One region of the Rhizobium acidisoli genome, then DNA from elsewhere that is predicted to be linked to it. Evidence: riboswitches for the same ligand, from Rfam matches in the RefSeq annotation. Region 1 holds a riboswitch; the other holds the start of a gene.

Evidence for each region. A riboswitch is a leader RNA that binds a small molecule or an ion and turns the genes downstream of it on or off. The one in region 1 is predicted to bind thiamine pyrophosphate.
Region 2: another riboswitch for thiamine pyrophosphate. It lies ahead of CO657_RS22740 (phosphomethylpyrimidine synthase ThiC); the one in region 1 lies ahead of thiC (phosphomethylpyrimidine synthase ThiC).

The regions. Positions count from the first base shown of each region.
Region 1 is NZ_CP035002.1:150,096-157,155, forward strand. Features, by position in the region: gene CO657_RS33110 (hypothetical protein) at 1-267, opposite strand, end outside; gene CO657_RS33115 (thiazole synthase) at 530-1,303, opposite strand; gene thiS (sulfur carrier protein ThiS) at 1,306-1,503, opposite strand; gene thiO (glycine oxidase ThiO) at 1,523-2,473, opposite strand; gene thiC (phosphomethylpyrimidine synthase ThiC) at 2,475-4,301, opposite strand; TPP riboswitch at 4,395-4,525, opposite strand; gene CO657_RS33135 (GNAT family N-acetyltransferase) at 4,661-5,107, shown strand; gene CO657_RS33140 (ABC transporter ATP-binding protein) at 5,223-6,290, opposite strand; gene CO657_RS33145 (extracellular solute-binding protein) at 6,630-7,060, shown strand, end outside.
Region 2 is NZ_CP034999.1:84,726-91,785, reverse strand. Features, by position in the region: gene CO657_RS22765 (flagellar biosynthesis protein FlhA) at 1-1,651, opposite strand, end outside; gene CO657_RS22760 (SctD/MshK family protein) at 1,675-2,562, opposite strand; gene CO657_RS36850 (hypothetical protein) at 2,732-2,899, opposite strand; gene CO657_RS22755 (hypothetical protein) at 3,155-3,703, shown strand; gene CO657_RS22750 (hypothetical protein) at 3,713-4,126, shown strand; partial or broken gene CO657_RS22745 (DUF2726 domain-containing protein) at 4,271-4,605, opposite strand; TPP riboswitch at 5,249-5,379, shown strand; partial or broken gene CO657_RS22740 (phosphomethylpyrimidine synthase ThiC) at 5,640-5,843, shown strand; gene thiO (glycine oxidase ThiO) at 5,846-6,826, shown strand; gene thiS (sulfur carrier protein ThiS) at 6,823-7,020, shown strand; gene CO657_RS22725 (thiazole synthase) at 7,022-7,060, shown strand, end outside.

The DNA.
Region 1 (7,060 bases):
ATAGAGACGCACGCAAACGCAAACAACTAGTAACGCGTAAATGGGATATATGAACGAATAGGTGCGCCACCAGAAGACCGATCCCACTTGAATTCTCGCTGCAAAGAGGCAGACAACTACACATTCGGGAAATGACATGAGCCAGTCGAACCATTCCGCCATCGAAAGTGGCGAGGGGCTGAAATAGGTTGCATGCACTTTGTGGATTTGGCCGAGTAACACGGCTAGCGCCAAAATCCACCAAATGATTTGAAACTTCCTGCTCATGCCTAAATCCGCCGCGTGCGATATCCTTATCGTGGGTCACCATCTCACTCAACACGCAAAGGTAGATGAACAGGCCGATTAAACCTTTAACGAAAAACGCCAGTCAATCCGCCTCGAATGACAGGATAGGCACGAAATCCCGCCCGCGGCGGCGCTATGCCGATTTCTCCGAGGCACTTCGTTGTTTGATTCTAGCCCGCCTCTCAGGTCGAAGGCAATCCCGAGCCGAGCGATGTCGCCAGCAATCAGAAACGATCGATTTTCATGCAAACACCGCCTTTCCGATCACGGGTGTCGAAGGCACGGCCATGTCGCGCGGTTCCAGCATGCCGGCGCCGAACGCCTGCCGGCCGGCATCGATTGCCCCGGCAAAGGCTTCTGCCATTGCGACCGGGTCGCCGGCGCCGGCAACCGCGGTGTTCAGCAGCACGGCATCGAAACCGAGCTCCATGACGATCATCGCATGCGAAGGCCGGCCGATACCGGCATCGACGATCAGCGGCACATCGGGAAAATGCGCCCGCATCGATCGAAGGGCTGAAAGATTTTGTGGTCCCGCCGCCGATCCGATCGGCGCGCACCAGGGCATCAGCACCCGGCATCCGGCGTCGATCAGACGCTCGGCAACGACCAGATCGTCCGTCGTATACGGAAAGACCTGAAAGCCTTCGCCGGTCAGGATGCGGGCTGCCTCCACGAGCGCGAAAACATCCGGCTGCAGCGTGTCGTGATTGCCGATCACCTCCAGCTTGATCCAATCGGTGCGAAACACTTCGCGGGCCATCTTCGCCGTCAGCACCGCCTCGGACACACCATGGCAGCCGGCCGTGTTGGGAAGAACGTGAACGCCGAGCGCACGGATCATGTCGAAGAAAGCGCCGCCGTTGCGCCCGCCGGCCATTTCGCGGCGCAGCGACACGGTGACGATCTCGGTTTTGGAGCGCGTGATGGCTTCGGTCAGGATCGCCGGCGAGGGGTAACGTGCAGTGCCGAGGAGAAGGCGTGATGCGATTTGGCTTCCGTAAAGATCAAGCATGCTCAGCCTCCCTGCATCGGGGTCAGGATTTCGATCCTGTCATTGTCGCTCAGCATGTGCTCGTTGCGATCCTCGCGATGAACCAGTTCGCCGTTGACGGCGGTCGCCAGCCAGTCGCCTTCGTAGTCGAGTGCGGCCAGAAGCTGCGAAAGCGTGGTGGCGGCGATTGTCTGGGCCTCGCCATTGATGATCAGTTGCATTGGTGTTCCTTTGCTTCAGCTATTTGGAAAAAACGAGATCGGCGGCCTCGGCCGCCATGGTCGGCGCCAGCAGAAAGCCGTGGCGGTAGAGGCCGTTGAACACGACGGCCTTTCCCTCCCGCATGACGCGCGGAAGATTGTCGGGCAGGGCAGGGCGGATGCCAGCGCCGGTTTCGACGACGGCGGCATCGGCAAAGGCCGGGTGCAGCGCATAGGCCGTGTTCAGCAGTTCCATTAGCGAACGTGCGGTGATCGGGCCGTCGGAATCGGTTTCGATCATCGTTGCGCCGACCATGAAAAACCCGTTGCCGCGGGGGACGATATAGACGGGAAAACGCGGATGCAGCAGGCGGACGGGCCGGGCGAGGGTGACCTCATCGGTATGGAGATAGAGCATTTCGCCCCGCACGCCGCGCAGATCGCGATCTTGCCTGACGCGGGCAGCGCCGGTGCAGTCGACGATATCGGAGAAATCGCCTTCGCTCGGGTCCGTGTCGGTAAAGGTGATGCCGTTTGCCGACAGTTGTTCTTTCAATCCGCGCAACGCTTGACGCGGATCCAGATGCGCTTCGCGTGGGAAGAACAGGCCGTGCCTGAAACGGGCGGCGAGCGCGGGCTCGAGGGTGGCGATATCGTTCTCTTCCACCCATTGATAACCGGTCGTGCGGCTGGCAAACCGCTTCAGCTCGCCATGGTCGCGCGTCGAGGCAACGACCAGCGTGCCGTTGCGGACGGTGCTGCCCGGCAGGATCGCTTCCCAGCGGTCGGCGGCATCGAGACCGCGCGTCAGCACGGCCTCATCGGCGCTTTCCCGCTCGCACCAGGGCGCCAGCATGCCGCCGGCGAGCCAGGAGGCGGCATGAGCGAAGTTCGGATGCGGGTCGAAGATTGTCACCTCGGCACCGCGAGCATGCAATTCGCGGGCGACGGTGAGGCCGGCGACGCCGGCCCCTTTGACAAGCACGCGCATGTCAGTCCGCCCCATGTGCGGGGGTATCGATCGGCATATAGAGATCGCCGCCCTCGCGATATTTCGCCGCCATCGCGTCCAGCCCTTCCTTCTGCGCTTCGGCGCGAATGTCGTGCGATATGCGCATCGAGCAGAATTTCGGGCCGCACATCGAGCAGAAATGCGCCACCTTGTGCGCTTCCTTCGGCAGCGTCTCGTCATGGAAGCTGCGGGCGGTGTCGGGGTCGAGCGACAGGTTGAACTGGTCTTCCCAACGGAATTCGAAGCGCGCCCGCGACAGGGCGTCGTCGCGCAGGCGGGCGGCCGGGTGGCCCTTGGCAAGGTCGGCCGCATGGGCAGCGATCTTGTAGGTGATGACGCCGGTCTTGACGTCGTTGCGATCGGGCAGGCCAAGATGTTCTTTCGGGGTGACGTAGCAGAGCATGGCCGTGCCGAACCAGCCGATCATCGCCGCGCCGATGCCGGAGGTGATATGGTCGTAGCCGGGGGCGATATCGGTGGTCAGCGGCCCCAGCGTGTAGAAGGGCGCCTCGCCGCAGACGGCCAGCTGTTTGTCCATGTTTTCCTTGATCTTGTGCATCGGCACATGGCCAGGTCCCTCGATCATCACCTGGCAATCCCTGGCCCAGGCGACTTTCGTCAGTTCGCCGAGCGTTTCGAGTTCGGCAAACTGCGCCGCGTCGTTGGCATCGGCGATCGAGCCGGGGCGAAGGCCGTCGCCGAGCGAGAAGGAGACGTCATAGGCCCGGCAGATATCGCAGATCTCCTCGAAATGCTCGTAGAGGAAGCTTTCGCGGTGATGATGCAGACACCACTTGGCCATGATCGAACCGCCGCGTGAGACGATGCCGGTGACGCGATTGACGGTGAGCGGGATGTAATGCAGCCGCACGCCGGCATGGATGGTGAAATAGTCGACGCCCTGTTCGGCCTGCTCGATCAGTGTATCGCGATAGATCTCCCAGCTGAGGTCCTCGGCGATGCCGCCGACCTTTTCCAGCGCCTGATAGAGCGGCACGGTGCCGATCGGCAGCGGCGAATTGCGGATGATCCATTCGCGGATATTGTGGATGTTGCGGCCGGTCGACAGATCCATGACCGTATCGGCGCCCCAGCGGGCAGCCCAGACCATCTTCTCGACTTCCTCGGCCATCGATGAGGTGACGGCGGAGTTGCCGATATTGGCGTTGATCTTCACCAGAAAATTCCGGCCGATGATCATCGGTTCGCTTTCGGGATGGTTGATGTTGGCCGGGATGATCGCCCGGCCGGCGGCAACTTCCCGGCGGACGAATTCCGGCGTCACGTGATCGGGAATATCGGCGCCGAAGCTCTCGCCGTCACGCACCAGCGCTTCGGCCTTCGCGTTGCGGCCGAGATTCTCGCGAATGGCGATGAACTCCATCTCCGGCGTGATGATGCCGGCCCGTGCATAGGCGAGCTGGGTGACGGCTTTGCCGTCCTTGGCACGCAGCGGCCGGCGCCGCCCCGGAAATTCCGGCGTCAGCCGGTCGCCGCTGACAAAGCCGTTATCTTCGGGGCGGACATGGCGGCCATCATAGGCTTCGACGTCGCCGCGGGCCAGCACCCAGTCGCGGCGCAGTGGGGACAGGCCCTGCTCGATGCGGATCTCGGCGCCTTCGAGCGTGTAGGGACCGGAGGAATCATAGACGGCGACAGGCGGTTCGCCCGCGGTCGGATGGACGCTGATTTCGCGCATCGGCACGCGGATATCGCCATGGATATCTCCCGGAATATGGATCTTCCGCGATGCCGGCAGCGGGCCGGTGGTGACGGTCGGGGTGAGATTCTTTGCGGCAATGGTCATGGTTTGAGGCTCCAAGTTGTAAGTTGGAGACCCAGTTAATCAGCCGGAATGATGGAAAGACGCCGGCACGGATTCCACGCGTGAATCCGAAGCCTTCGAGCGCTTGCACCGTCCCTACGCCAGTATGAACTGGATCAGGTTCAACGGGTCACTGCGCCACAACAGGCTAGGCCTTATTGTCCAGCAGTATCTCAGCCCCTTGCGGGACCCCCCTGGTGAATGCCGACAGTCGTAAAGCGCGGTCGCTGGTTGTGTCAAGCTTACAGCTTTGTCGTTTCCGTAGATCGTCCGGCTCGGAGCCTGTTGCGTTACCGAACGAACTGCGGCAAATGTCAATTCACTCAACGTCAGGTGGATCTATGGCGATTCGGATTGAACGTCTTACGGTAGAACATCTCCATGGCGCCGCCACTGTGCTGGTCAGGGCCTATTCCGGACCGCCGTGGAACGAGAATTGGTCGCTGGAAGCGGCGGTTGAAAACGTAAACACCGTGCTTGAAACGCCGAAATCCATTGCGCTTGCGGCCTTTGACGGAGGCAAGGTGCTGGGGATCGCGTTGGGCATACGACAGCGCCGCCATGCCGGTCCGGTCGTTTACCTTGATGAGTTGTCGGTGCTGCCTGAAGCCCAAGGTGCGGGAATAGGGACCGCGCTGCTATCAGCAGTTTTCGAAACAGCAAAGGCCGAGGGATGCAACAGCGTCTGGTTGGTCTCACAGCGGGAAGGTGCATTGTCGACATTTTATCAGCGCTGCGGGTTCGCCATCGGCAGCAACCTCGGCCTTTACTCCAAATCGAGTGCGTAGCGGTTAGGGCGGTATTGGTTTGCCATAGGTTGAGGGCGAGCGGAAGAATTCGAGGCTCGTCACCCCGATATTACCACTTTGAACCTATCTCGGGGGCTTTCGAATCGATGCCCGCTCAATCCGGTCGCAACGTCTTGCCAGATTCCGCATCGAATAGATGAAGCTTTCCTGGCCGAGCAGCTATCGTCGCGACCTGCCCGGGCGCAAAATCGTAACGGTCGGAAAGCACTGCGACAAGCTCGCCGGATCCGTAGCGCAGGAAGACCATCGTCTCGTGCCCGGTGGGTTCGGTGACGTTGACGGTCGTGTTGAGGCCGCTTTGGCTGAGGGAGAGGTGTTCAGGCCGCACGCCCAGGACCACAGCCTGCCCGTCGGACGCCTGCGGGGTGAAAGCGAGCGCAATCTCGTCGCCAGTCTCCGTGACGAAGATCGCACCATCGGCCTTGTAGCGGCCTTTCAGCAGATTCATCGACGGTGAGCCGATAAAGGCTGCCACGAATGTATTGCGGGGACGATCGTAGAGTTCCAGGGGCGTGCCGATCTGTTCGACCCTGCCGCCCTGCATGACCACGATCTTGTCGGCCATCGTCATCGCTTCGACCTGGTCATGGGTGACATAGATCGTCGTGGTTCTCAGCCGCTGGTGCAGCTCCTTGATCTCCTTGCGCATCTGCACGCGCAGCTTGGCGTCGAGGTTCGACAAGGGCTCGTCGAACAGGAAGACTTGCGGCGACCTGACGATGGCGCGTCCCATCGCCACGCGCTGGCGCTGGCCGCCCGAAAGCTGGCGCGGATAGCGGTCGAGATAGGGCACGAGGTCAAGCGTTTCGGCCGCCGCCTGCAGCCGCTGCTTGATGATGTCGGCCGGCTGCTTCTGCAGGCGCAGCGCAAAGACCATGTTTTCGGCGACGGTCTTGTGCGGATAAAGCGCATAACTCTGAAAGACCATCGCGATGTCGCGGTCCTTCGGCGGCAGATTGTTCACGACTTTTCCGCCGATCGAGACCGTGCCGCCGGTGATGCTTTCTAGCCCTGCGACCATGCGCAGCAAAGTCGATTTGCCGCAACCGGATGGACCGACGAGCACCACAAACTCCCCGTCGCGAATGTCGATATCGACGCCGTGCAGGATGTTTACGGCGCCATAGGCCTTCCGCGCCTCTGAAATATTGACCTCAGCCATATGCCTCCCACTCGCTTTCCTGCCACCCCCGGGCGCTTCCAAGAGGTGTGACTCTCGACAATATCCAAACCGTCGGGCTCGGCGAAATCGCGCTCCGCCCCTTGCCCGAACTATCGTCGAACCTCCTCCATGAAACGTTTCATTTTTTATTGACTTTTCCCGTTTGCCGTCTAATGCTCGCCCTCGAAACCGAGAGGAGCGGTTTCAAACAAGAAATATGAAACGTTTCATTTTCTTGTTTACCAAAAAGCTCTGCACGAGACCAGTCCTAAAATCGGAGCCGGGCCAGCCCACAGGGGCCGGCTGGCGGCAGCGCAACGAAACGTGGAGGAGGAAGATATGAAAGTCGAAATATACGATGCATTGATGCGCCGTCAGGCAAGCCGTCGCGACGTCTTGCGCGGAACGGCAAGTGCGGCGGCTCTGCTCGGCCTGTCCGGTGCGATGGGCGGAATTCCGGGCATGGCATTCGCCGCCGATGATCTGCGCGCCCAGATCCTGCAGATTCCGGGCGTCGGCAAGGGCTCGCCGACGGACGCGGACTGGCAGAAGGTCGGCGAGCTTTGCCTCGGCCCGACCAAGGCCAACGTCAAGCAGGGCGAATTTGCCGGTGTCGAGCTGACCTTCATGGGGCTCAACAACCAGAACCTGCACAACTTCCTGTTCCGCGGCTTCCTGAAGCCGTGGGAAGCTTATACCGGTGCCAAGATCAATTGGATCGACCTTGCGCAAGCCGACTACAATGCCCGCCTTCAGCAGTCGATCGCGAC
Region 2 (7,060 bases), on a different replicon from region 1:
CATAGGACCGGATGAAGTGGTCCCATTCGGCCGGAAGCACCAGCGCCGGCAGCAATCCGCGCCGGTCGAGAAGCCCGAAGGCGATCTGCTTGACCAGCGCGGCGCGCGCCATTTCGGCCACGGCATCCGGCGCGTGATCGGTGCCGGCCTGCAGCATCACTTCCAGCAGTCCGCGCGGCTGGGAAAGCGTCACGCCGGAATCCAGCAGGCGCCTGACGACCGCGACCGTCAGCATCAGCGGCACCTGGGTGGCGACGTCGATCGCCAGTTTGCCGAGACGCGGTTCGAGGCTCCCCAGCCATTGTGCCGCGTCGTCGACGCTGAACAGGGCGCCGATATGGCGGCGGACGATGCGCACGATGTCGTCGGCAATCTGTTCGGCCGTCCGTTCAGGACCGCAGTTGACGAGGCCGGCGGGCACATTTTCGACCTGAAGATGGATCAGATCCTCGGCCATGCGGGGATCGGCGTTGAACGTCGGCACTGTCACGGAGACGCCGGCGGCGCGCGCCGCCAGGCGAATCCGCCCGTCCAGCATTTCGCCGAGCCGCATCGCCTCAAGCCGCGCTAGCGTTTCCAGCGCGACGGTGGCGATGACGGGATCGCCATATTTCGCCCTGTCGAGCGGATAGGAATTGGCGCTTTCCACGGCATTCGCCGATCCGGCTGCGGCCGGGCCCGCGCGCCGGCGATGCACCATGAAGGCTAGGCCCGCCAGACACAGGCCGATCGCGGCGAGCACGCCTGTGGGAAATCCCGGGACGAAGCCCGCGCAGATCGCCAGCGCCGCCGCAATCGCCAATGCGCGGGGCTCCCGGAAGAGTTCGCGGCCGATATCGCTGCCGAGACTGCCGTTGCCGTCATCGGACACGCGGGTCACGACGATACCGGCCGAGACTGCCATCAGAATCGACGGAATCTGCGACACCAGACCGTCGCCGATCGACAGCAGCGTATAGAGATGGGCAGCCTCGGCGAAGCTCAGCCCCTTCTGGAAGATACCGATCGCCAGGCCGCCTATGAGATTGACGGCGACGATCACCAATCCTGCGACCGCATCGCCCTTGACGAAGCGCATGGCGCCGTCCATCGCGCCGAAGAACTGGCTCTCCTGTTCGAGACGCGACCGGCGCTTTTGCGCAGCTTCCGTGGTGATATGGCCGTTGCGCAGGTCGCTGTCGATGGCGAGCTGCTTGCCCGGCATGGCATCGAGCGTGAAACGCGCGCCGACCTCGGCGATGCGCTCGGCGCCCTTCGTCACCACGATGAACTGCACCAGCGCCACGATCAGGAAAATGATCAGCCCGACGACGACATTTCCCGCAACGACGAAATCGCCGAAGGCCATGATGATCTCGCCGGCATCGGCATCCGCCAGCACGAGCCGCGTCGAGGAAATCGTCAAGGCCAGGCGGAACAGCGTGCCGATCAGAATGACCGCGGGAAAGGTCGAGATTTCAAGCACGCTCTTCAGATAGGTCGTGGTGATCAGCACCACGAAAGCGAAGGAGAGATTGAAGGCGATCAGCACGTCCAGAACGATTGTCGGAAGCGGCAGCACCATCATCGTCACGACGGAGGCGCAAAACACCGCAAGCAGCATATCGGTGCGCCGCGCAAGCATGGCGATGGCGGATGACCTTACCTTCATGATCCGGCTTCCGACGCCATCGCCTATTCTTGTTCGCTGCTGGAAATTTCGGCGAGCTTCGGTTCGGCATTGCCGGCGGAGACGAAATTGACCGTATCGTCCTCACTGTCGCGGGAAACGATCATCTGGTCGTTGCCGATCTCCTTGATCCGCCAGCCGCTCGCAACGACATCGCCTTCCTCGTAGCGGCGGCCGTCGGAGCCGATGATGAACCTGACGGGCGTATAGCCGGCGGCGGCGACGAAGCCGTCGAGACCGGAAGAGAGGGCGGTGAGATCGACGATGGAAACGGAACCGCGCCGGCTCATCGAGGCGATGATGCTACGCATCTTGGTCTTGTCGGGCAGGCCGAGAGGCCGCGATCCTTCGCCGATGCGAATTTCGTCGGCGGTGGCGACGATGCTCAGATCTTGGGGAATCTGAGCCATACGAATGGCCTGGCGGATTTCGGCAGCGATCGCCGCCGATGACGGCGCCGGTTCGGGTGCGGCGGAAACCCTGACGGGCGGGCCTTCGTGAGCCGGCGCATCGCTGTTGTAAAGGCCGACCAGCAAAAGCATCGCCGCCAGCCCGAGAAGGCCGGCAGCCGCAATCCGGCGTGGCGCGAACCGCCCGCGCCCGGCGCCGAGACCTTCGAGTTCGCAGGCCGTGCCGTCGAAGGAGATGGTCTGCCTCTTTGTAAGGCTCATCGTTCGATCACGCGGGATGGAATGACCATCGATCACCACGTCATCCCGCAGCGCGGTCAACGACACCGCGTCGGAGCCGCGGGAGCGCTGCAGACTAATGGCAAAGACGGGTTCCGGTTTGGCGCCGAGGATGATCAGGTCGCAATCGGCGCTGCCGCCGACCACCTGCCGCTCCGCCGTCAACGGCAGAATGGAGCTGCGCCCGGCGCGCGTGATACGCAAGACCGGTCCGCCGCGGCCTGACGCAGCGTTGCCGGCGTTACCTCTGAATGTCGGCGAAGAGGGATCTAGATCCATAGCCATCTTGTTCCCGAACCGTCCGTCGAGCGGCTTTTATTGTCTTCGAGAGCGGGGAAGCGAGACGGGCGAACCCGTCTCGCCATTGTTTCAATCAGCCTGGGCCGATCTTCTTGATGGCGTTTGCGACGCCGTTGATCTTGGTGATTTCAGTTGCAACCTGGAGGCTCTGCGCGGTCGCTTCGTTCTGGGCCGACTTGAAGGCGGAAATCGCCGAGCCGATACCCGAATCAAGTGTCGAAGTACTAGTGCTGGTAGCCATGTCTTGAACTCCTTGCATGGTTTTGGCGGCCAAAACCTTGCAGAATTCCGGATCGAATTCAATAGCTTATGTTAAAAAGTTATTAATTCGCGATATGTACAACAACTGCGCGAAATGGATATTCGTCCTGTTCCCAGCGGACCGGTGATCTGCAACAGTAGATCAGATAATTATTAACAGACTGGATTTCGCAGCCCCCTGATTTCCTTCGTTCATTAGTTGTCGGGCGGCATCCGGATCGTGAGGTAAACTCAGATGTTTGCGCGTTTTGTTTACATGGCCGCTATCGGACTGCTGGTCTCCTTTCCTCCATCAGCCGGCGCCGGCGAGCGGGAGGTGCGCCTGGATGTCGTCTCCCTGCCGCTTGGCGATGTCGTCCAGACGCTGTCCTTCATGTCTGGCATCCCGGTCACGACAGTCGGGACGCTGAGCGGCAAGGTCGAGCACTGGTCCGTCCGAGAAAGCGGAGCCAAGGCCTTCGTCAAGCTTGGCGATGCCAGCAATCTCTTCGTCGCCTATGACGGCAGCCGCATCATCATCGCGCCTAAGCAGGAGGTCTCCACCGTTGTCCTCGATCGCGGCGACCGCAGCTGGAAGACCGAGCAAAACGCCATTCGCGCGCTGTTCCCGCTACTGCCGGACGATGCACTGCGTGAAGATCCCGCCAGCGGCTTGGTGCTGGTGCGCGGCCCCTCCGTCTTCACCAAGGCCGTCGAAGACGTGCTGAGCCGGCAGGAAGCCGACAGCATCAAGGTCATCAAGGGCGGCCAGCTGGAAATCCTGACGACGAACAACGGTGCCTGAGCGGCTGATATGAAGGCGCTGAAGTCTCTCAGGCAGTTACTGGAGATCCGCAGCCTGCGGGCGGACAATCTTTCCCGCAGCCTCTCCGAGGCGCGGGCGGACGCCGAAAACGCGCGGGAGCGGGAAGCGAAAGCCTCCGAAGCGCTCGACATGGCAGCAAGCCGGGCCGCAGGCAATCCTATCGTCGACGAATTGCGCAAGAGCGGCGTTATCTCCGCCGCCAAGCTTCAGGACGCGTTGATGCGACAATCCGTATTGCGCAGCCATGAAGCCGATGCCGGCCGATCGCTTGCGCAGCGCAAAGACGCCCGGTGCGCCGCGCAAGAGCGGGCAGAACAAGCCGCCGCCGATTTTTCGCGAGCACAGAAGGCGGTATTGCGCGCCGAATTTTCGCTTGAAGCAGCGGAGAAAGTCGACCGGTAGAGAGCTAAGAACCAGCAGATGAACCAACCGCCTTGGCAGCGAACCAGCGTAACCACTGTCCTGATGCAACGTTCCGCGTCATCGCTTGATCATTGATGTTCAGCCTCAGCTTGAAATTAGTGCTCACGTTACGAATGCGAAACCTACCCGGGCTCCCCTCTTGTTCAGCAATGGCTGGATGGTGAACTTCGAGCGCATCACGATACGGAGTTGATCCGCGGCGTCGACCGGCCGTAATGGCTCCGCAGCTGGTGTCTTAAGCCAGGGTCCGAGTACGGCACGCTCATTCCAGCGCGTTTCCTCCGAGCGCCATCTGTTTTTCTCCCGCCAAGCCTGTTTGCTCATCGTAGCTAGGAACTGCTCAACGGCCATGCCAATGATAACGCCCTCAAACAGCGCGGCGATTAGCAGTTCAGGAATTTCGAAGTCTGCAATGGCTATACCGCCCGAAGCGCCTACTGCGGCAGCCCGATGATCAGCCGAGGTGCTGCTCACAGCACCAACCTTTGGCCATATTGCATGCCCCTCTCCGGATTTCCCGCCACGATAGTACAACGCGCGTACCATATCCAAAAAAATGAGGCCTCGACCGCATGAAGCTTCCCCGAGAAACCGATATTGGCTCTAGAGGACAGTCGACATCCGCTTCCGCTCAGGACGTTCCTACGTCGTGGCACGGCGCGATTTCGAGGCCAGCGCTCCGGCTTGTTGCTATGGAGCTCACGTTTTGGACGAAGATCGCATAATGGATCGTCGGGGACGGCGTGATCGCGCTGCTTGTGGGGTCGATTCGGATCCAGCCGGTGGGATTCGGGTGGCGGAAGCGCTCGCGCACTGAGAGCCTGCGCAATCGACAAAGCTAAAAGCACCTTCGCGGGCCGAAGGAACCTGTCTTAAGGAACGGGCGGGCCCGGCATTTCTCGCCTCGGTGGAGGTGGCGAATATCCGCCAGTTAGGTTCCTATTGCGGCGCGCATATCGCGCTTGTGAAATGCAATTAGCGGAGGCACGGAGACTTCCGGTTTCAACGGCGATTTTAGACGGGAAGCCGTCATGCTTGACGAGCAAGAAAAATATGCATTAGGCCTTGCTTGACAGAAGGGCAGCTCCGGTCTTTCATGGCGGCATTCACCAGGGGAGCCCGGCAAGGGGCTGAGATACTGCTGAACAATAAGGTGTTGCTTGTTGTGGCGCAGTGACCCGTTGAACCTGATCCAGTTCATACTGGCGTAGGGACGGTGCAAGCGCTCCAAGGCTTCGGATTCACGCGTGGAATCCATGCCGGCGTCTTTTCATCATTCCGGCTGACTGGGTCTCCAACTTTCAATTTGGAGCCTCAAACTATGACATTGCCGCAAAAAACTTCACCCCAACCGTCACCACCGGCCCGCTGCCAGTGTCGCGGAAGATCCATACCGGGAGTTATCCACAGTCATGTCCGCGTGCCGATGCGCGGAATCAGCGTCCATCCGACCGCCGGCGAGCCGCCTTTCGTCGTCTATGATTACTCCCATCCCGACACCGCCCGCAGCTACCGTGACGAGACCTTGCCGAAGGAAGCGCACAAGGTGGCGCATTTCTGCTCGATGCGCATATCGCACAACATCCGCGCCGAGGCGCAGAAGGAGGGGCTGGACGCGATGGCGGCGAAATACCGACAGGGCGGCGATCTTTACATGTCGGTCGTAGAGGCCGCTAAAATACCGATTGGAGGATGACCATGCGCGTTCTTGTCAAGGGGGCCGGCGTTGCCGGCCTCACCGTGGCCTGGCAGCTTTATCGCCAAGGCTTCCGCGTCACCCTTACGGAGCTGGCCGACAAGGTCGGGGGCGGCGCCTCCGGCCTTGCCGGCGGCATGCTCGCCCCGTGGTGCGAACGGGAAAGTGCGGAGGAACCGGTGCTGACGCTCGGTCGTAATGCCGCCGATTGGTGGGAGGCAGCATTGCCCGGCCACGTCAAACGCCGAGGAACGCTGGTGGTCGCGGGTGGGCGAGATACCGCCGAGCTGGACCGCTTTTCCCGCCGCACAAGCGGATGGGAATGGCTGGACGAGGCGGCGATCGCAGCTCTGGAGCCTGATCTCGCCGGCCGCTTCCGCAGGGCGTTGTTCTTCCGGCAGGAAGCGCACCTCGATCCACGGCAGGCGCTCTCGGGACTTGCGGCAGGACTGGAGAACGCCCGCGTGCTTCTCGTGTTCGGCGTCACGGGCAATGCGAACGTTGCCCATTATGACCGGGTGATCGACTGCACCGGTGCCGCCCAGATTGGCCAACTGCCCGAATTGCGTGGTGTTCGAGGCGAGATGCTCTGCGTCGAAACGCGCGAGGTCAGCCTTTCTCGCCCCGTCCGCCTGCTGCATCCGCGCCACCCGATCTATATCGTGCCGCGCGAAAAGAACTGCTTCATGGTCGGTGCGACGATGATCGAAAGTGACGATGCGGGGCCGATTACCGCGCGTTCGCTGATGGAGTTGCTGAATGCTGCCTATGCGATGCATCCCGCCTTCGGCGAGGCACGCGTCACGGAAACAGGCGCAGGCGTGCGGCCCGCTTATCCCGATAATCTACCGCGCGTGACGCAGGAGAAACACACCCTCCATGTCAACGGCCTCTATCGCCATGGCTTTTTGCTGGCGCCGGCCATGGCCGGAGAGGTGGCGCGGCTTCTTCTAACAGAACAAACGGAAAGGAGGGCGCCATGACCTTCATCATCAATGGCGAGGAACAACAGGTCACGGCCGCGACGCTCGCAGATCTGCTTCTCGCTCTGGACTACGAAGGCGGGTGGCTCGCAACCGCGGTGAACGGCGAACTGGTACACCGCGAGGATCGCGTCGATTTCATGCTTGGCGAGCGCGACCGCATTGAAATTCTCTCACCGATGCAAGGAGGCTAAGATGCTGAAACTTTACAGCGTCGAGGTCCATTCCCGGCTG